DNA from 4 places in the Thalassotalea atypica genome. Region 2 is predicted to be linked to each of the others. Evidence: predicted binding sites of a transcription regulator. Region 2 holds the regulator's gene; each other region holds the start of a gene.

The links. The regulator sigma-54, encoded in region 2, starts transcription at its own class of promoters, with help from an activator protein. The targets are predictions, from matches to a motif close to GTTGGCACGNNNNTNGNNT.
Region 1: the regulator sigma-54 is predicted to act here: its motif matches at 3,430-3,448, upstream of QUE03_RS10185 (FlgO family outer membrane protein).
Region 3: the regulator sigma-54 is predicted to act here: its motif matches at 1,633-1,651, upstream of QUE03_RS03955 (LPP20 family lipoprotein).
Region 4: the regulator sigma-54 is predicted to act here: its motif matches at 3,091-3,109, upstream of QUE03_RS07810 (DUF2884 family protein).

Annotation. Positions count from the first base shown of each region.
Region 1 is NZ_AP027364.1:2,190,418-2,195,568, reverse strand. It holds gene QUE03_RS10200 (TonB-dependent receptor) at 1-1,360, shown strand, start outside; gene QUE03_RS10195 (FlgO family outer membrane protein) at 1,449-2,123, opposite strand; gene QUE03_RS10190 (FlgO family outer membrane protein) at 2,133-2,726, opposite strand; gene QUE03_RS10185 (FlgO family outer membrane protein) at 2,777-3,391, opposite strand; gene deoD (purine-nucleoside phosphorylase) at 3,531-4,235, opposite strand; gene QUE03_RS10175 (XapX domain-containing protein) at 4,327-4,497, opposite strand; gene add (adenosine deaminase) at 4,522-5,151, opposite strand, start outside.
Region 2 is NZ_AP027364.1:713,615-718,765, forward strand. It holds gene kdsC (3-deoxy-manno-octulosonate-8-phosphatase KdsC) at 1-509, shown strand, start outside; gene lptC (LPS export ABC transporter periplasmic protein LptC) at 506-1,072, shown strand; gene lptA (lipopolysaccharide transport periplasmic protein LptA) at 1,104-1,562, shown strand; gene lptB (LPS export ABC transporter ATP-binding protein) at 1,566-2,297, shown strand; gene QUE03_RS03320 (RNA polymerase factor sigma-54) at 2,350-3,858, shown strand; gene hpf (ribosome hibernation promoting factor) at 3,891-4,178, shown strand; gene ptsN (PTS IIA-like nitrogen regulatory protein PtsN) at 4,181-4,642, shown strand; gene rapZ (RNase adapter RapZ) at 4,639-5,151, shown strand, end outside.
Region 3 is NZ_AP027364.1:850,140-855,290, forward strand. It holds tRNA gene QUE03_RS03945 (tRNA-Arg) at 139-215, opposite strand; gene QUE03_RS03950 (flagella assembly protein FlgT) at 307-1,470, opposite strand; gene QUE03_RS03955 (LPP20 family lipoprotein) at 1,715-2,176, shown strand; gene QUE03_RS03960 (flagella synthesis protein FlgN) at 2,303-2,734, opposite strand; gene flgM (flagellar biosynthesis anti-sigma factor FlgM) at 2,746-3,057, opposite strand; gene flgA (flagellar basal body P-ring formation chaperone FlgA) at 3,127-3,819, opposite strand; gene QUE03_RS03975 (chemotaxis protein) at 3,984-4,913, shown strand; gene QUE03_RS03980 (CheR family methyltransferase) at 4,950-5,151, shown strand, end outside.
Region 4 is NZ_AP027364.1:1,693,817-1,698,967, reverse strand. It holds gene QUE03_RS07815 (immune inhibitor A domain-containing protein) at 1-1,922, opposite strand, end outside; gene QUE03_RS07810 (DUF2884 family protein) at 2,267-3,052, opposite strand; gene QUE03_RS07805 (hypothetical protein) at 3,301-3,900, shown strand; gene QUE03_RS07800 (efflux RND transporter permease subunit) at 4,021-5,151, opposite strand, start outside.

The DNA of each region.
Region 1 (5,151 bases), 1.5 Mb from region 2:
AGGTGCGAGCTTAACGCTAGATTTCGATCTTGACGATTATACCATTACTTATATCTTCGGTTGGGAAAGTGCTGATATCTTCTCTCGCGCGGACGTTGACGGTGGTTACGGTACTGTATTTACACCAATACAAGGCCCTGGCGTTATTTCTATTAGCTCTGAAACAGCAGATGCTATTCCAGATCATGATCAATTAACGCAAGAGCTACGCTTGACAAGTAACTTCGATGGTCAATTCAATTACCAAGTAGGTGTATTCTATTTCGATGAAGACCTAGAAATCGAAAGCTTTGCATACGATGCATTATTTGGTGCAGGCGGACCACAAACGGGTTATGTAGTACAAAAGCAAGAAACTAAAGCATGGGCTTTATTCGGTTCATTTGATTATGACTATACTGACGAAACTCAAGTGACCTTAGGCTTACGCTACTCTGCAGATGATAAGCAATACTCATCACAACGTTTCCAAGCACCATTAAATGGCTGTTGTGGACAACCTAATGAAGCATACGGTGAAGTTAACCCTGACGATAGCCACGTAAGTTGGGACATCAGCGTTACGCATAAATTAAATGACGATGTTAACGTATATGGTCGCGTGGCTGATAGTTTCCGTGCACCAAGTATCCAAGGTCGTTCTCTATTTGCATGGGATGACGGTATTTCTGTTGCAGATTCTGAGACTATTTTATCGTTTGAAACTGGTGTTAAAGCTGACGTATTAGACGGGTTTGGTCGTGTAAACGCGTCTGTGTTCTATTTCACTATGGATGATCAACAATTGACATCTGTAGGTGGTGACAGTAACACGGCTCGTTTATTAAATGCTGATGAAACTAAAGGGTATGGTTTCGAGGTTGATTCAGAATTTATGATCACAGATAACTTTTTTATTACTGCAAGTGTTAGCTACAATAACACTGAACTTAATGACAAAGGTTTAACCGTTCCTGTATGTGCTCAATGTACTGTTACTGATACGGTTGTTGACGGTCGTGCTATTATTGATGGTAATAGCCTACCGCATGCCCCAGAGTGGATCAGCGTATTTACAGCACGTTACATGAAAGAAATTGGTGACGGTGAATTCTATGCTTACACTGATTGGTCATACCGCGATGACATTAGCTTCTTCTTATACGAGTCAAAAGAATTTACTGGTAAGTCATTATTAGAAGGCGGTGTTCGTGTAGGTTATAGCTGGTACAGCGGTGATAACGAATATGATGTAGCAATCTTCGGTCGTAACATTACTGATGAACAACAAGCAATTGGCGCGGTTGACTTCAGTAACAACACCGCCATTGTTAACGAAGAACGTTTTGTTGGCGCAGAGTTCAAGGTGTCTTTCTTCTAAAGAACCCTTTTCAATACACAGAAACTAAAAACGACTCCATATGGAGTCGTTTTTTATTAGTGGGTAATAAGTTTACAAGCTTGCTAATTTAGCCTTGTACAATAGGTACTTCAGATTTTTCTATTACTGTTTTACTGTTTAATAAAGCATTAGCAACATCGGCAGGAATAAACCCTTGGGCAGAAGAAACGATGTTCTTTTGTGACATACCAACCACTCGTGCGTTAACTAAATATCCACCTTGATGTTTTACCAAATTGCCCGTAAACACATATTTGATGTTCAACTTAGGGCTTAATTCCAAAAAATTCTTGGTGTAAATAAAGTCGCCATCTTCTGTAACGCGAATATAATCTGTCACTTTGTGATCTAATACAGGTATTCCCGCTTTGTAGATCTCATGTAAAAGGCTCTGTGATAATTGATTACCTAATAGGCTTGATTTATCTTCGGGTCCATCCAAATATATAAAGCTAGTAACGATAACTGGCGTTTCATTTTCAACGTGTTGTAGGTTTGCAACTAAGTCTTGCATTAATCCACGAACATAAAAATTTATGTTTTTTGGTAAGGGGTCACTATTAAAATGCTCCTGGACGGACTTATCTGTACTTACTTGTTTAGGGAACTGGTATATCCCATCCCGCATTAGATCTGTTGCACTCATCACGTCGTGGCTAAGCTGCTCTTCTTGAATGTTCGAACATGATGCCAACAAACTTGTGGTCAGAGAAGCGAAGACTAGGGAGGCTATTTTTTTCATGGTTATTCCTTAATACGCTTTTCTATATAGCATTTCATGTTTTATTGATGTTTTTTGGCTCTTGAATAATACGTTTAATGGTATGTAGTCAGTAGCCGCTGCAACAACTGTTTTGGTTTCTAAGTCGATAATACGCGCATTGACGATATAACTGTGTTCTTGCTCTGTGTAAGTACCGGTTAAGAAGTACTGTGCATTGATGGATTCATCTACACGTTTGGCATCACGTGACAGCATAAGATCGTGGTTTTCTTTGAATGTAATTGCAGGTGTAGTTTTGAATTCGATTATATTTAGCCCAGCTTGAGTCCCAACGGTGACAAAGCTTTCCTGTATTTGGTGTCCCAGGAAGTCATCGCTAGGCAAAGAGTTGCCGTTTAACTTATTAATTGGAATGAATGTGCCAATAGCGACACCTTGCTTCAATTTAATATGTTTAGAAGATTTGAAGAGCTTATTTCCAATTCGAGTGACGTGGTCATGAATTGTTAACGTTTGATCTTGGTTTGCCTCAACTAACGTTGTTGATGAAACATCCTCGTAGGGTGTTTGAGAGCAACCTAATGCAAATAATGATAATGAGATAGCAATCGTTAATTTCATACTTAAACCTTGTATATCTTAATTCTTAACTTTAACTGCAAAGTAAGAGATTATTTTACTAATTTTGCGATTAAATACTGTGGTATTAACTTTGATGTTGAAGCAACAACAAGTTCGGAATTTAAATCGATTACTTTTACATAAAGCATAACGCCAATATCGCTTGTTCTAATCGTACCTTTTAATAGATAGCCAAATTTTTGACTAAACTTTAACGACTCAACAAGCTCGTTAAAGTCTTCATGAGAATTAATGCTATCATGCGTTAACTGATACTCAGCAACTGGAAAACCAATGTTTTGGAGATCAGCGATAAAAAATTCTGGCAAGTCTCGAGTCATTGCTTGTTGATTTGGTAATTCGTCTGCTAACGATAAGAATGGTGGGACTGCAATTATCCCAGAGATATGCTGAACGCTAAGTCTTTTGTTTAGCTCATGCACCATCTGTTCTGTGTATTCACCTAATGTTTGAAAGTTTACCGCAGGCGTAAACAGGGTTGAGGCTACTACTTTTTTGTCGGTAACGTTATGTTCGTCTGGGCACTGATTGTCATACTGTTGGCTTGATTCACACCAAGTAAATTGACTCAGCCATGTCGTAGAACAGGCAGATAAAAGCATTGGTAAAGCAAAAAATACACTATAGCGCTTTAACTTTTGCATGATAAGGATTCTCTACAATTATATATCTTCAGTAATACTAGCAATTACCATGCCTAAAGATAGCGTAAAGTACTTAAAGGAAGGGGAGCAAGCCCAGTATTATTACTGAACTTGCTTATTGAAATTAGAAAACAAGCGTTTAGATAATACTCTCTAACGTCAGCTCCATCATTTCTTTAAAGGTATTTTCACGCTCATCGGCGGTAGTTTGTTCACCAGTTTTTATATGGTCACTTACTGTTAATACTGTTAGTGCCTTTTTACCCAATTCAGCAGCTACGCCATATAGACCAGCAGCTTCCATTTCAACTGCCAAAATACCACGACTCTCCATTAAGCTGAACATCTCAGGTTGTGGGGTGTAGAATAAATCTGCAGTGAAAATATTCCCAACATTGACTTTTAATTCCATTTTTTCGGCAGTATCTACAACACTTTTCAATAATGAAAAGTCAGCACATGCAGCAAAATCAAAGTTATTGAATCGACTACGGTTTACATTTGAGTCTGTGCTAGCCGCCATACCAACAATAATATCACGAACTTTTATGTCATCACGCACAGCGCCACAAGAGCCGATGCGAATAATATTTTCCACGCCATATTCTTTATAAAGTTCAGTAGCGTAGATTGAAATGGATGGAACACCCATGCCTGAGCCCATCACTGAAATGCGCTTACCTTTATAGGTACCCGTATAGCCGTACATGTTTCTTACGCGAGTGACACATTTAGCGTCTTCAAGAAAATTTTCAGCAATAAATTTAGCGCGCAGCGGATCACCTGGCATTAATACCGTTTCTGCAAAATCACCTGCTGCTGCTTCAATATGTGGAGTTGTCATTAATAAAACCTTTTTTGTTTAGGTTTCAGTAAGTTTCAAGCCAGATAAACCTGCTATCAAGGATGTTTTACTGAGAGTTGTTTATTATAGTTTAGCTAAAAAATCTTTCGATAATCCAATTATAACCGACGGCGCCGATATAAATACCGAAAATGCCCGCGATGCCGGATAAAACTGGTGGCGCTGGAATAGGTAATTTAAGTATTGAAAAAATTAAACCTACTATAGCACCCGTTGCTAAGGCTAGAAGTACTTCAGTCATACTGCCTCCATTTATTTGACTATGTTACTTATCTAACAAAGCTTTTTTCTCACTATCTGATAAGAAGCTCATGTTTAGTGCATTGAGTTGCAATTGCTTAAATTGCGCTTCGTTCAGATTTAATTTGTGCTTTGCTACATCAAACTCATGTTTTAATTCTATTCCTGATACTGCGGGATCATCAGTGTTTAAACACACTTGAACGCCTTTTTCTAAGAACGTAGTTAAAGGGTGTTTAGACAAATCAGTAACCGTACCTGTTTGGTAATTTGAGGTTAAACATGATTCAACACCAATATTATAACTGACCATATGGTCAAGTAAATAAGGATCTTGACAACTTTTTACGCCATGACCAATTCGTTCGGCTCCAAGCAACTTTATTGCCTTCCATACACTCTCTGGGCCCGCGGCTTCACCTGCATGTACCGTAATACGAAAATTGTTATGTCTGGCTTTAGTGAATAGGTCTTCAAACAACTCGGCAGGAAAATTAACTTCGTCGCCCGCCAAGTCAAGGGCAGTTATGTGCTGCTTATGGGCTAGTATGCCATTTAATTCATTAGTGCAATGAGCTAAACCAAATGTTCTAGACAAAATTCCAATCAAATTGATTTTAACGGGAAAGTCTTTCTGGCCAGCATTAATACCGTC
Region 2 (5,151 bases):
TAGACGCGGCTGCGCAAATCAAGTTATTGGTTTGCGATGTCGACGGCGTTTTTTCTGATGGTCGCATTTATCTAGGCAATGATGGAGAAGAGCTAAAAGCTTTCCACACCAAAGATGGTTTTGGTATTAAAGCATTGGTCAAAAGTGGTGTTGAGGTCGCAGTCATTACCGGACGACGCTCAGCTATTGTGAAAAATAGAATGACCGCACTCAATGTTGGGCATATCGTACAAGGGGAAGAAGACAAGCTACCTGCATTACAGCAATTAATCACCAAACTTGGATTGACACCTACGCAGGTTGCCTTTATTGGTGATGATTGTCCTGATTTACCTTGTATTGAGCATGTTGGTTTAGGAGTTGCGGTAGCTGATGCACATCCACTAGTTGTCGCGAAAGCAAATTATCAGACGTTTTTAAGAGGTGGTTTTGGTGCAGTTAGGGAGTTGTGTGATTTAATTATGCAATCACAAGGAACACTAATGGACGCCAAAGGCGCTAGCATATGAGTCGCCTTTATAGTTGGGCATTCATTGTCTTACTAGTAAGCATCGCTATTTACGGTACGGTGCAATGGCGAGCTTCTTTGGTTGAGCAAGAAGGTACATCAAATGAGGAACTAACGCCTGATTTTATTGCCGAAGCTTTAAACAGCAATTTCTTTAATAGCGAAGGGCTGTTATCTCATGAAATTCAAGCGACCAAAATGGAGCATTTTTCAGGGGTATCTTTAACTAAATTTGAGCAGCCGTTTTATACGTTATACCCTAAAGATCAGTCGGCACCATGGAAAGTCAGCGCAAAAGAAGCGACTCTATACAATAACAATCGTGTCGTTTTAAAAAATCGCGTAATATTAAAGGCAACAGAAGAAAATAGTCTGATTCAAGAGATTCATTGCAAATACTTAGAGTTAGATTTAAATACAAACATTATTAGTTCAGATCAGACCATTTTGATTCAAGGTAAAAATTTTACTATGTATGGCTCTGGCTTGATTATCGATCTTAATACAACACAGATGACACTAACTGAGCATGTACAAACAATTTATAAAAAAATTACTGGCTAGTATTGTGATAATGACCACAAGTTTGGTCCTTATGACAACAGCACAAGCAGCAAAGGATGATCTTGAGCGAGAGATTGTAATTAAATCTAAGCGTCAGGCAGGTGATCTTAAAAATAAGATCGCGAGTTATCTAGACGATGTCGTCATTACACAAGGATCCTTGACGATCAAGGCTGATCTGGTTCAAGTGTACAGCCAAATTGACCATGACACAGAAACCTATGTGGCTAAAGGCAATCCAGCACATTTTGAACAACAATTAGAAGACGGTACAAAAATAACCCTTGAAGCCGACGAAATTACATATGAGCCATTCAATTACATTATCACCATTTCAGGTAATGCGGTTTTACGTCAAGCAGGTAGTGAAGTTACAGGAAGTAAAATTGTCTACAACACACAAACTGAACAATTAAATGCAGAAAGTGGCAGTAGTGCAGATGAAACCGTGACCACGATATTAAAACCCAAAGCAAAGGACAAAAAGTAACGAATGAGCGAAGTTACATTAGAGGCCAAAGGGCTTGCTAAGTCTTACAAAGGTCGTCGGGTTGTCAAAGACGTCAGTTTAAAGGTCAGTCAAGGTCAAATTGTTGGCCTATTAGGCCCCAATGGTGCAGGCAAAACAACCTCGTTTTATATGATCGTTGGTCTAGTACCTAACGACGCCGGTGCCATTTTTTTAAACGGTGAAGATCTTACTTTATTACCTATGCACGATCGTGCAAGGAGAGGAATAGGCTACTTACCACAAGAAGCATCAATATTTCGAAAACTGACCGTGCATGACAATATCATGGCGATTTTGCAAACTCGAAAAGATCTAGATGATGTACAAAGACAAGAAAAACTGGAACATTTGGTTGAAGAGTTTAATATCGGCCATATAACAGATAATACAGGCATGAGTTTATCGGGTGGTGAACGACGCCGTGTTGAAATAGCTAGGGCATTGGCTGCCGATCCTCAATTTATTTTATTGGATGAGCCATTTGCTGGTGTAGATCCAATTTCGGTTGGCGATATTAAAAAAATCATTTTACACTTAAAAAATCGTGGCATAGGTATTTTGATCACAGACCACAATGTACGTGAAACATTAGATGTTTGTGAGCATGCATATATAGTTAGTCATGGTGAACTTATTGCAGAAGGTGATTCGGATCAAATTCTAGCGAATCAACATGTCAGGGATGTGTACCTTGGTGAACAATTCACGCTATAGTAATAGTGTGCTTAGCAACGTGATTACAACAATAGGAAATCAATAAACGTAGATGCGCCCATCACTGCAACTCCGCATAGGACAGCAACTAACAATGACGCCACAGTTGCAACAAGCGATAAAGCTTTTGCAATTGTCGACATTAGATTTGCAACAAGAAATCCAAGAAGCATTGGAAAGCAATCCATTGTTAGAAGTGGATGAATCAGTACCGTCAACTCAAGACGAAAAAGACACATCTATTGAAGAAGCGTCTTACTCTGCTAGTGCGGAAAATGAACAAGCTCCACAGTTAGACGGTAGTGAAGATTCAACACCAACCAATGACGAAGTCAGTACGACAGAAGTCATGGAAAAAAACGACATCCCTGAAGAGCTAAGTGTAGACTCTACTTGGGATGACAGTTTTAGTGCCGGCGTGTCCAGTGGCGGTGTTTCAGCCCCTTCAGAAGATTTTACCTACCAAGGTGAAACGAGCGAGTCAATCCAAGACCATTTACGTTGGCAAATGGATTTAACCCCTTTTTCAGAAACTGATTCAGCAATAGCTACAGCCATTATTGATGCGGTGGATGATGCAGGCTATTTGACAGTATCAAGCGAAGAAGTGTTGGAGAGCGTAGGCACTGAAGGTTTAGAACTTGACGAAGTTGAAGCGGTATTAAAACGTATCAATATGTTTGACCCTATTGGGGTTGCAGCGCGCACAATAGCTGAGTGTTTGACCATTCAATTAAATCAGTTTGACGAAAATACGCCGTACCTTAGCGATGCGAAATTGATAATTAAAGAACATATTGATTTACTTGGCAATCGCGACTATCGTCAGATTATGCGTAAGGCTCGTTTGAAGGAAGAACAGCTTCGAGAAGCTTTGCGTTTGATTCAAACGTTAAACCCTCGCCCTGGTGATGCAATTGTACAAGGCGATGACCAATACGTAATTCCTGATGTATCTGTTGAAAAGAAAAATGGTCGTTGGGTTGTTGAATTAAATCCAAGTACTGCACCGCGTTTGTCCATTAACCAGCAATATGCAGCATTAACTAAAACCATGAAGTCTTCAGATGATAACCAATTCATCCGTTCAAACCTCCAAGAAGCTAAGTGGTTTATTAAAAGTTTAGAAAGTAGAAACGATACATTATTGAAAGTATCAAATTGTATTGTCCAACGTCAGCAAGGTTTTTTTGAGTATGGCCCAGAGGCAATGCGTCCTATGGTGCTTAACGATATCGCTGAAGCTGTTGATATGCATGAATCAACAATTTCCCGTGTAACTACACAAAAATACATGCACACTCCGAGAGGGATTTTTGAACTTAAATACTTCTTCTCAAGTCACGTAAGTACCGAAAACGGAGGAGAATGTTCATCGACGGCAATAAGAGCTTTAATCAAGAAACTCGTCTCGGCAGAAACGCCGGCTAAACCATTGAGCGATAGTAAAATGGCAGAGCTGCTTGCAGAACAAGGTATTAATGTTGCCAGAAGAACGATAGCCAAATATCGAGAATCTTTGTCTATTCCTCCATCTAACCAAAGAAAGAGCTTACTTTAAGCCTTTATTCAACAACATAAGGATTTCCGCTTATGCAAATTAATCTTACAGGTCACCACGTCGAAATCACTCAATCAATGCGTGAGTATGTTAACTCTAAGTTCGCTAAATTAGAGCGACATTTTGACCACATTAATAACGTCTATGTTGTTTTAACTGTAGAAAAACTAAATCAAGTTGCGGAAGCGACCGTTCATTTAAACGGGAGTGAGGTTCATGCAAAAGCTGATAATCACGACATGTATGCTTCAATTGATGGACTTATCGATAAATTAGATCGCCAAATTCTAAAATATAAAGGCAAAATCACACAACATTAATCATGAAGTTGCAAGATATCTTAACTGTGGACTGCACTCAATGTGCAGTTCCACTCAATAGCAAAAAACGAATTCTTGAACATATTTGTAGTATTGCTACCAATAAAATCCCAGAACACACTAAATTTGAGCTGCTTGAAAGCCTGATGGAACGAGAAAAGATGGGCAGTACAGGTATTGGCAATGGTATCGCTATACCTCATGGACGGTTGAGCAAAACCTCTCAAGTTATTGCGGTGTTTTTAACCACGGAACAAGCATTGAGTTTTGATGCGATAGATAATCGCGCTGTGGATATTTTTGTTGCTCTGTTTGTCCCAGAAGATTGTTGTAAAGAACATTTATCTACATTACAAAGTATTGCTCGGCTTTTAAGTAATAAAAAACTCTGTAAACAAATTAGAAAAAGCTCCTCAAATGAAGCGTTATTTGAACTGATTTCAAATACGAGTGAAATTACATGAAACTGATTATTCTTAGTGGTCGCTCAGGTTCAGGGAAATCTGTCGCACTTAGAGTTCTAGAAGATTTAGGTTATTATTGCGTTGATAATATTCCTGTTAATCTACTCCCAGCACTTACACATACCGTTATCAATGAATATGATACCGTAGCCGTCAGTCTTGATGTTCGTAATTTACCTGCTGATCCTAATGATATTAAAGAAATCATTGAGTATTTGCCGTCAGCGGTTGAACTGACCATATTGTACCTTGACGCTAATGACAGTGATCTTATTCGTCGTTTCAGTGAAACAAGACGCTTACACCCGTTAATCAGAAAAAATATGGCACTTGATCAAGCAATATCTTTGGAAAAGAAGCTGCTTGAGCCGATCGCAACACGCGCCGATTTATACATCAACACTAGCCAATTATCTCCACATCAATTATCAGACCTTGTCCGTGAGCGAATTTTAGGCAAGAAAACTGGTGCTATGGTGTTAGTGTTTGAATCGTTTGGTTTTAAACAT
Region 3 (5,151 bases), 140 kb from region 2:
AAGAAACATCAAAATATTACTACGGTAAGGCCAGATACACTTATCAAAAATCAATTTGATTTTGCTACAAATATGCTACATATAAAACTTATTGTGAATTTAAAATAGACTGTTTTGTTGCTAAGCTATTGATTTTTATGGCGACCCCAGCAGGAGTCGAACCTGCGACCTGCCCCTTAGGAGGGGGCCGCTCTATCCAGCTGAGCTATGGGGCCTGTATTTGAAGCGAATAAAATATTATCAAGTTTTTAAATAAAAAAACAGCATCTTATTTAAAGGTGCTGTTCTATTTTTTATCGATAGTTATTAGTCTTTTACGGCAAGGTCATTAATTTGGATATTGCCAAGTAAGCGTTCGTCGGTGGCAACGGCAAGGGCATTCATTTCGTGGACTGTGGTTACTTTTACAGAATAATTACTGACGTTAAATCCTGCGTAGTTTTTGCCGTTGTCACTGATAAAGTTGTCTAAGTGCAATAGTGCAAATTCATCACCCACTTGCACGCCGTGCTGCTTTCCAAGATTTATCATAATCTGGTTGCCATTTACTTGCACGATTTTAGCGCGGGTCTGTTGGCACATTACATTTTCATCAATATCAATAATGGCCTGCTCAACAGTTCTATCAACCATGCGGCCATATTCACTTTGCCAAAATGTTTGGCTATTTAAATCAATGGCTTCACGTTTTTTAAATTGCCAAGGGGCGCTGTTACTGTACTCTTTGCTAAATATAAATTCGCCATTAGCACTATTGTACAAATACAGTGTGGTAGAGAAGTGGCGTTGAAATTGCGCTTCTTGCCAAAACTGCCAAGTGTTTAACGACTCCTGCCCAAAAGAAATGTCATTTAACTCGCTGTATAAAACGTATTGGCTATCAAACATATGACCAAGTTCCATGGTCAGTGTTCTAATTTCTTCATTTTGAAAGCTCTGGTTAAGTCGAGAAAAGTTAACTTTGTTTTTGGCAACAAGATGAGCGTCAATAAAACGACTATGCTGAGATATTTTCTGATTCAGTACGTCGGGGATTACGGTATCGAGTTTATAAATTTTGCCAATATTGGCTTGCTCTCTATGCATTATATTCGCACGAGTGATCAGGAGCGACTTTTTGTAGTCAGCAGCAAAGCATTGTTTCTCTTGTGGAAAAATATCTGCACGTACCGTGACATTAACATAGTCACCGTCAAACGATTCGTTAATTATATCAACTGAATTAACCGTTCCGCTGGCGCGAACACTTAGCTGATCTTCTGTCAATAAGCCGTTGACTACCTGCTGTACACTTGATACTGAAGCACCAGCAACCAGTAATGCCTTTTTAAGTGCATTTTCCATAGCAAGCGCTCTAGCTGAATGTTTATCGCCATTTGCTATGAATGCTCGACCTTCAACTTCGTACCACTGGGCGCTAACGCATAGGTGGGTGCTAACTAGCAAAATAACAATTAATATCCGAAACATCTTAATATCTCACTTTTCTTAGATTTACTATTTTGCACCTTGATTAATTATCAGGTGCTAAATAAATCGATAATACCTTAGTAAGCATATTTTATGCCGAAGCAATGCAAGTTTAAGAATCGTGAACCAGCGTAAGGGGAACTTTCAAGTTTAGTGCTGTTAGTTGGTATAAATCGTGCTTTATTGTTAATCATAAAAAGCATCATTAAATTGAGTTCAAGCCAATTTTTTTGGGAGTGTGGTAATGAATAAATTAAAACTTGCGCTGGCAGCGGTAGCGGCATCGACAATAATGTCGTGCTCTTCTGTTTATGACACTCATGTAGAGTGGGAGCCTGTGGCGCCAAGTTCATACCCGGTATTACACGCGGTTGGTTATGCTCCAATTAGCTTGCAAAAATCTGAACATCAAACACAAAAAATGTTGATGGCCGTTAAGGCGTCAAAACTGGCGGCCTACGCTGAATTGGCAGAGCAAGTGTATGGACAACATGTAACGGGTAATACAACGATGGCTGATTTGGCAATTAATAATGATCAGCTGAAAGCGTCAGTACAAGGCGTGATTCGTGGTGCGAAAGTGATAAAGAGCTACCCAGTAGGAGATACCTACGCGACAGAACTATCGATGGATTTCAAAGAGGTTTATGACATTTATATCACTTCATTAAAGCGCAAGAAAATTAAGGACGTTACCTATTACTAGCAATTTGTTATTGCGTTTAATAGCTAATTATTAAAGAGAATCGAAACAATAAAAAACCGCTCATTTGAGCGGTTTTTTATTGTCTGTATATTGAAACCTAGTAGCTTTTATGAGGCTAAGTATAGCTTAGGCTTTTATCCCTAAACTACTAAGGCCAGCATGCTTTTTGCCTTTGCTGTCATAGGTCATGGATGATTTATCACGACTTTCTAATAAAGCGGACTTCATACGTTCTATAGCTACTTGAGAGTGAGCAACTATCTGCCCATTAACTTCGTTAAGCTCTTTACATCTTTGTAAACAGCTTTCTACATCGTTTAATCGCTCAGATAGTTGGCCACTGTTTTTTTGTTGTATAAATACTTGGCTGGTCGCGATGGTTTGATCGTTTGTCTGAATATCAGCTAAAAGTTGCTCTTTTACCTGAGAAAGCGCAATTAATGCTTCTGAGTCACGCTGTTGGAGTACTTCTTTTTCTTGAACTAACAACTTTTCCAATTGGCTAAGTAGGTTAAATTGTTCTTCTAATAACGGATTTGAAGTACCTTGGTCACTCATGGTTTACCTTTTTAAATTAAATCAAACTCGAACTTTGCAATACTTGCAGCAAGTTTTTCAGGGTTAATTTTATATTCACCAGCTTCGATGGCTTTTTTAAGTTCATCTACTTTTTTCTGGTTTATTGTTGGTTCTTGGTTACTTTTACTTTGTAACTCACTCATCTTTTGAGCCTGTGGCGTCAAAGAGACAGAATCTTGGCTTGCTTTAGGTTGCTGAGCCGTTGCAGTTTGCTGTGCTTGTGCCTTTGCTTCTGCTTGGTTTTTCAAGTTCTGGTTAATTGGGTTGTTGTTACCCAAGTTGTTGATATTTATAGCCATCATAATATCCTACATCAAAAATTTAATTCTACTTCCCTTTTATCGGCATTTTGACGTAAACCTTAACTAAAACTACAAATTAATTTTTACACTATTCAAGCCGCTTATCCGAGCGTTAACTAGTTTACCAGAACGTTCATTTTTTACCTTAATTTTATCGCCCACATAACCGTTCATCATCGCCACTCCTGCCGTTCTGATGCTTAGAGCAGCAGAATGAGCTTCAATAGTAACAGAGTCGCCTTTACATACTACGCATATGTTTCTACGAGAGATGGCACTGCCTGAAGATAAATTTCGTCTACTTTTTGCACCGATAAGCTCAACTGTAGAAGTGAGTTTTTCGCCTCTGATTTTTTTTTCATCAATAAACTTAACGCCAATGTTGTCGCCAGTTAATAGGCTGCCTTTATCAATGGCGGTCAACGCCACTACTACAGGGCTCATAATTTTTACCCTAGCTGGGATATATAAGCTCCAAGGCGTCGAATCAGCACAACTAATTTCAACATTTACATTCCTACTATTATGATTTTCAGGTATATTTGCACTTAACTCTGAAAAACACGGTTTTATAGTTACTCGGGGATCAATTGGAGAGATTGAGACAGAAATTTGTCTATCGTCTGTAGAAATTAATGATGATTCAAGCGCTTGTTTAGCAAAATTTTCTATATAGTCATGATCAAAAATTTGCGCATGGCTAAATTGAGCTAAACTTGCCTGTAGAAGTAAAAATGTTAGAAAAAGCTTTATTTTACGCATAAATTTTTTATATACAGATTAGGGAAAAATAAATACTCGTCTATGCTTATATAAAGCAACAATGACGAGTAAAGTGTCAAAGTTTGGTCGTTTAGTCACATACTTATTTAGTGTAAACAAGAATTGTGCCTAATTTTGGATGCATGGTTCTATAAGAGGTTTTTATGGCAGGTATTTTAGATTCAGTTAACCAACGTACTCAACTAGTGGGTCAAAATAGGTTGGAGCTGTTGCTGTTCAAGTTGGTTGGCCGTCAACGATTTGGTATTAATGTTTTCAAAGTACGCGAAGTGCTTCAGTGTCCTCGATTAACCGCATTGCCTAACCAAGATCCCTATATTAAAGGTGTTGCGCACATTCGTGGGCAAACAATTTCAGTGATTGATTTAAGTAAAGCAACAGGTGGCTCTGAAATAAAAGACACTGAAAATTGCTTTATTATCATTGCTGAATACAACCGTAGTGTTCAAGGCTTTTTGGTTGCCGGTGTTGAGCGTATCACTACCCTAAGTTGGCAAGATATCATGCCGCCACCAGAAGGTGCGGGTAAATCAAGTTACCTGACCGCGGTAACTGAAATTGACAATGAAATGGTGTCAATTTTAGACGTGGAGAAAATCTTAAATGAGATCAGCCCTGTTTCTACGGAGTTAAGTGAAGACGTTGTTGATGAATCTGTTGGTGAAAGTTTAGGTGAGCGTATGATCATGATCGCTGACGACTCTACCGTAGCAAGAAATCAAGTGCGTAGAGCTTTAGAGCCGCTGGGGCTGAAAATGATCTTGGCCAAGAATGGCCAAGATGCCTTGGATCAATTGCGTGCGATTAGTGATGATTGCGATACCTGTATCAGTGAGAAAATAGCACTGCTTATATCTGATATTGAAATGCCTGAAATGGACGGTTATACGTTAACGGCTGAAATTAAAAATGATGATAAATTGAAAGCCATGCCGGTTATTTTGCACACCTCTTTAAGTGGTGTATTTAATAACGCTATGGTTGAAAAAGTAGGCGCTGAAGATTTTATCCCTAAATTTCATCCTGACGAATTAGCTACCGCTGTTAAAAAGTGGTTGGCGATTGAAGAATAATTAACTGTTGCTAAGTTATAAATAGGAATTCTATTAGTGTCACCACGACAGCTTGACGATAAAAGCTATCAAGATTTTCGCACGTTCTTAGAGCAACAGTGCGGCATTGTCTTAGGCGAGAATAAACAATATCTTGTTAAAAGCCGCCTCGCACCACTCATGGCAAAATTTGACGTTGAGTCGTTAGCTGAGTTGGTAAAGCGTACCTTAAGTCCGGTAGAGCGGCAGTTACGTGCCG
Region 4 (5,151 bases), 980 kb from region 2:
CGTATCATTACTTCTGGGTGTGCATCAATAGGTAAAATTAATCCCCGCCCTGGATGAGTATTGGTATTATTGTTAGCTTGAGAAGTATCCCAATAATTGATTAATAAACCATCTTGGTATGGGAAACGTTCTACTCGGTCAAACGACTCATCCAAGAAACCAAAGTTATACGGGCCAACAGCTAAGTTTTTGTCATAACCATAATAATTTCGATTTGCCGCGATATAGGCATTGAAATGTGATGAGCTGTCGTTACCGTCCGTCATTTTGTATCCATTAAACGCCCAACCGGTGTCTGATTCAGCACCCTCAATTGCATGACCAGTGATATTGAGATCATCAACCATAATACCCACTTCGGCAACCGCACTATCCGTAACATAGCTAAAACCTAACATGACCTCACCGCTGTAGGCCGATAAATCAGCAGTTAAGTCAATCCATCCGCCACTATAGCCAGTAATGCCATTACCTAAATTAGTCGCATTAGGGTTTGTATTAGTCGAAATGTTGGTTTCAACAGTAGACCAATTTTGACCGCCATCTGTCGACACAATGAGGTATGCATAATCCCAATCTGACTCTATATCAATATTTACTTTCGCTGACAATGCAGAGTTATCTTCAAGGGTGAACGCTTTTGACATAGTATTGCTGAGATTATTCCCAGATCCACTGTAGTAAAAGTAATCACCAGCATAAGGTGAGCCAATGAAAGAGTCGACAACTTTATCCGGTAACACAACAATCAGTGCTTGCGCTTGCTTGGTGTTTGTCGCTGCTGGCCCCAGCTTATGCTGTGACTTTTGACCCGCATAAGCAACTTCATAGTTTAGCCACCCTAACTGAAGCTTTTCCCATGCGCCCATATGACCAGGCATTGAGCCTATATCTTTAGTTCCATCGCTAAGCCACGAACCTGACGACATTAAACTCCAAAAACCGGTAGAGTTGCTGCCACCACTAGTATCGTATAAATCAGGTAGCCCTAGATCATGAGCAAATTCGTGTGCAAACACGCCAACACCACCATTTTCGGGCTCAATGGTGTAATCCCCAATCCAAAAGCCACTGTCGCCAACTTGAACACCACCCGCTAGATTGCCCGTTGGCCCCTCGCTACCTATCACATGAAAACGAGCATACCAGCGGTGACTCCAGATCGCAGCGCTACCAAGAGCTCCACCACCGGCTTCTTCACCTTCACCCGCATGAATTGATTGGAAGTGGTCAATGTAGCCATCAGGTTCATCAAAGTTTCCGTCACCATCGTGATCATAACGATCCCAAACATCAAATTTGCTTAAATATGCATTTATTTCTTCGGGTGTCTTACCTGCATTAATCTGATTTTGATACCAACCGTCCACAGAGTCCTGGATAAATGACCATAGCGCTAGAGCTCCAGCATCATCGTCATAACTTTGTGCTGTTCCTGGCACAGAGACCCAATCGGTAACATCGCCGTCAACGGCGTATCGATTTGAAGATAATTCAATGTAGAAATTCCTTACTGAGTTCGCTCCTTTTTCCTCAGAAAAAAGCATCGTTTCATAGTGCTCGCGATTGAAATTTTCACGCCAAATAGTGGAATTATTATCGGTGCCTGGTTGGGCGATATTGTTATGAGAAAAATTAGAAAATTCTCCCAATACAGACCAGATGAGATCTTCTCCTTCACGCTCCAGTTCTACAAATTGCCCACGAGCAACTTGATGTGTTTTGCCATGTGCTTTGCCAATGATTTTCGCCTGTATAGCTTTTTGCCTAAGTTCTTTTTGCTTTTTCCCCAATGGATGACTGTAATCATCTCCTTTTTTATTTAAACCTGGAGGCCCATCAACAGGAGGAACCGCCTTAACCAAAGTAGAAAATGAAAAAGCCAACGCCAAACAAAGTAGTTTTTTTCGTTTTATTATCATCGTAATTTCCTTAAAAAATGATTTTTTTATGAAACAACTCTTAACATAATCTGTAAGCTTTGATTAAGACAAACTAAGGACAACTTGTTAAATTGAACGGTCTAAAAAAGCACGAACAGTGCCAGATGATTTAATTACAATAATTTCAATACGTTAATAAGTTATGAGATATAATAAACATGATGTTGGTAAAGTTATCTGACAGTTAGCATACGCCCTAGAAGCTATTGGAAGTTGGAGGTTTAATTAACTAGAAGTTGTTATTTTAGAAGTTAGGCTTTCAACAAGGGGAATGTTGCTTAATTAGCGCAACGCTCCCCGAGTCAATATATTCTTACCTATGATTAAATTTCGTCATGACGTGTATGTTTTACAGACAGCATATTGATATCTGCCAATGCTTCAATTTCAGCTCGCAGTTGTTCTTCTTGTTGATCAATCACAACCAATGACTCGCATAGTTTATCAGCATCTCGCTCTAACGCTTCTCCACGAGATTCCATCTCATGTTCAATTTGCTGACCAAACGTTTCCATTCGCGCCTCAAAGGCATCCATGTCACCACCAGAGAACAGCATTTCTTGACCGACAGCGATCAATAACGAACCCATCGAGTCTTTGATAGCACTTTCCATCACGTCTTCAATTCTTTCTTCAAAATCATCGCCTAAGATATCTTCACCAGTAAAACCATCTTCATCAACATATAAACCTTTTTCCAACGACAAATTCTCGTTTAACTCAACACGAATATCATTCAGCGATTCTGTTAAATCTCGGCCTAAATCATTGCCTTCACCCAATAATTCATTGAATGCTAAATTGACCCCATCAACTGCCAAATCCATGCCTTCTAGAGCAACATTCTTAATTTCAGGTACCAATGATTTAATATTCTTAGAGTACTCAGAGACTAGCGTTTGCTGACTGCTGTTTAAGTCAATGCTTTGCCCGTCAACAAATAAGTATTCATCATCAACTATTTTATAGAGCGGTTTATTGTTCTTACTAAATTCAACCACCGCACTATTAATTGATACGCCGCCATTTAAGTCGGCGTTACAAGAGTTGTCATGAGCCAAAGTTGAACTTGAAGCAAGTATTGCAGAAGTGATTAACAAAGCTTTCATTGTTTATTCCTTTGAAATGAGTAGAAGCTTCTTATTGTTATCAAGGAAAGTGCCAAATATTATTATTTAATATAATCAACAAGATACAGAAATCGTGGACAATTACTTATTTAAAATGAAAGTAACATGTAGCGAATATCACCACTTATTAGTGTATATACCAATTCGAGTATGCGCATTTATCGCTACAGTAAATAATATCCATGGTCTTTCAGTTTGATGTATATTGTCGGCAAAGGAGAACATAAATGAATAAATTTCCACTACTTACTTTAGTTACATGCTTAGCATCACCATTAGCTGCTTTTGCGCAAACAGAGCACGCGCCACTCGTTTCCATTGACACCCACGATAACTTTTTTAACCAAATTAAAAACCTCTGTCATAAGGCATTTGAAGGTAAAATCGCCATAGACAATGCCAAAGGTGATAGCTTTGCCAATAAAAAGCTGATTATGCATGTCAGAAAATGTAATGATCGCCAACTGCAAATCCCTTTTCATGTTGGTGAAGACGCCTCAAGAACGTGGATCATCACAAAAACAGGCTCAGGACTCTCTTTAAAGCATGATCATCGTCATAAAGATGGTAGTCATGATAAATCAACCATGTACGGCGGCCATACGCTTGATGCAGGTTGGGATCAAGTGCAATCTTTCCCTGCCGATCAATACTCAAAAGAACTGTTTGTTGAATTGGGCATACCCCAGTCTGCTGGCAATACTTGGCAAATGTTCATTTACCCCGAGAAATTCAGTTACAGAATGATCCGTCAAGGCCGAGAATTTCGTGTTGACTTTGATTTAACTAAACCGATAGAAGCTCCAGCTGCGCCTTGGGGTTACTAACAGTTGTCTAATCACGATTTGATTACGGTGATTTGTTTGCAATGATCTTTAAACACACACAAAAAAGGCGAAGTAAACTTCGCCTTTTTTCATAAAATTAATCCCCTAAAAAGGTTGATGCTACGAACCTGCACTTTTGATTTTTTCACGCATCTGTTGTACAAGCTTATAAAAGTATGGAATTAACAAAGTACCAAATATCGTTGCAGCTAACATACCTGACATTACCGTCAAACCTAATGACACACGACTTCCAGCTCCAGGGCCACTAGCAAAAACAAGCGGTAGCACGCCAAGTACAAATGACAATGCCGTCATCAATACAGCCCTAAACCTGAGTTTAGCGGCCTTCTCTGCTGCTTCAACAATACTCATGCCTGAATTTCTGAGTTCTATTGCAAACTCAACGATAAGGATCGCGGTTTTTGTTGACAGACCAATTAACAATATCAAGCCAACCTGGGCATATATGTTATTTGCAAGGCCAATCGTATAAAGCGTAGCCATAGCACCAAAAATAGCCAAAGGCACAGCGGCAAGCACGGCAAAAGGTATCGTCCAACTTTCATATTGTGCCACCAAGAATAAATAAACAAAGACAATGGCTAAGCTAAATAGTATTGGCGCTAAATCCCCTGCCTCAAGCTCTTGTTTAGACTGTCCCGCCCATTCATAACTAAAGCCATCAGGTAATTGACTCGCTATCTCTTGCATCACTGCAATTGCTTGACCTGATGAGTAGCCCGCAGCTGCATTACCGGTAATGCTAGCACTGCGATACAAGTTAAAATGATCAATTGAGGTGGGACCAAGAATTGGCTCTAATTTGGCGAGCGTGGTAAGGGGTACCATTTCACCTTCACTGTTTCTCACATAGTAATACTGCAAGTCTTCTGGCTTAGCTCGATATTCACTTTCCGCTTGAATAGTCACTCGGTACGTGCGGCCAAACTGGCTAAAGTCATTAATGTACAATGAGCCCAACTGAGCCTGTAAAGTTGTGAATATATCAGATAATGCAACGCCTTGTGCTTTTGCTTTATTGCGATCCACTTCTAAACGATATTGTGGCACGCTCGCACTAAAAGTGCTGAATACGCGCATTAACTCAGGGCGCTGGTTGGCTTCAAATATGAGTCCATTCATCACTTGTGCAAGCTGCTCTGGCGTTTTACCACTGCTATCTTGCAGCCTAAACTCAAACCCAGAACTATTGCCAAGCCCAGGGATGGGTGGTGGATTAAAAATCAT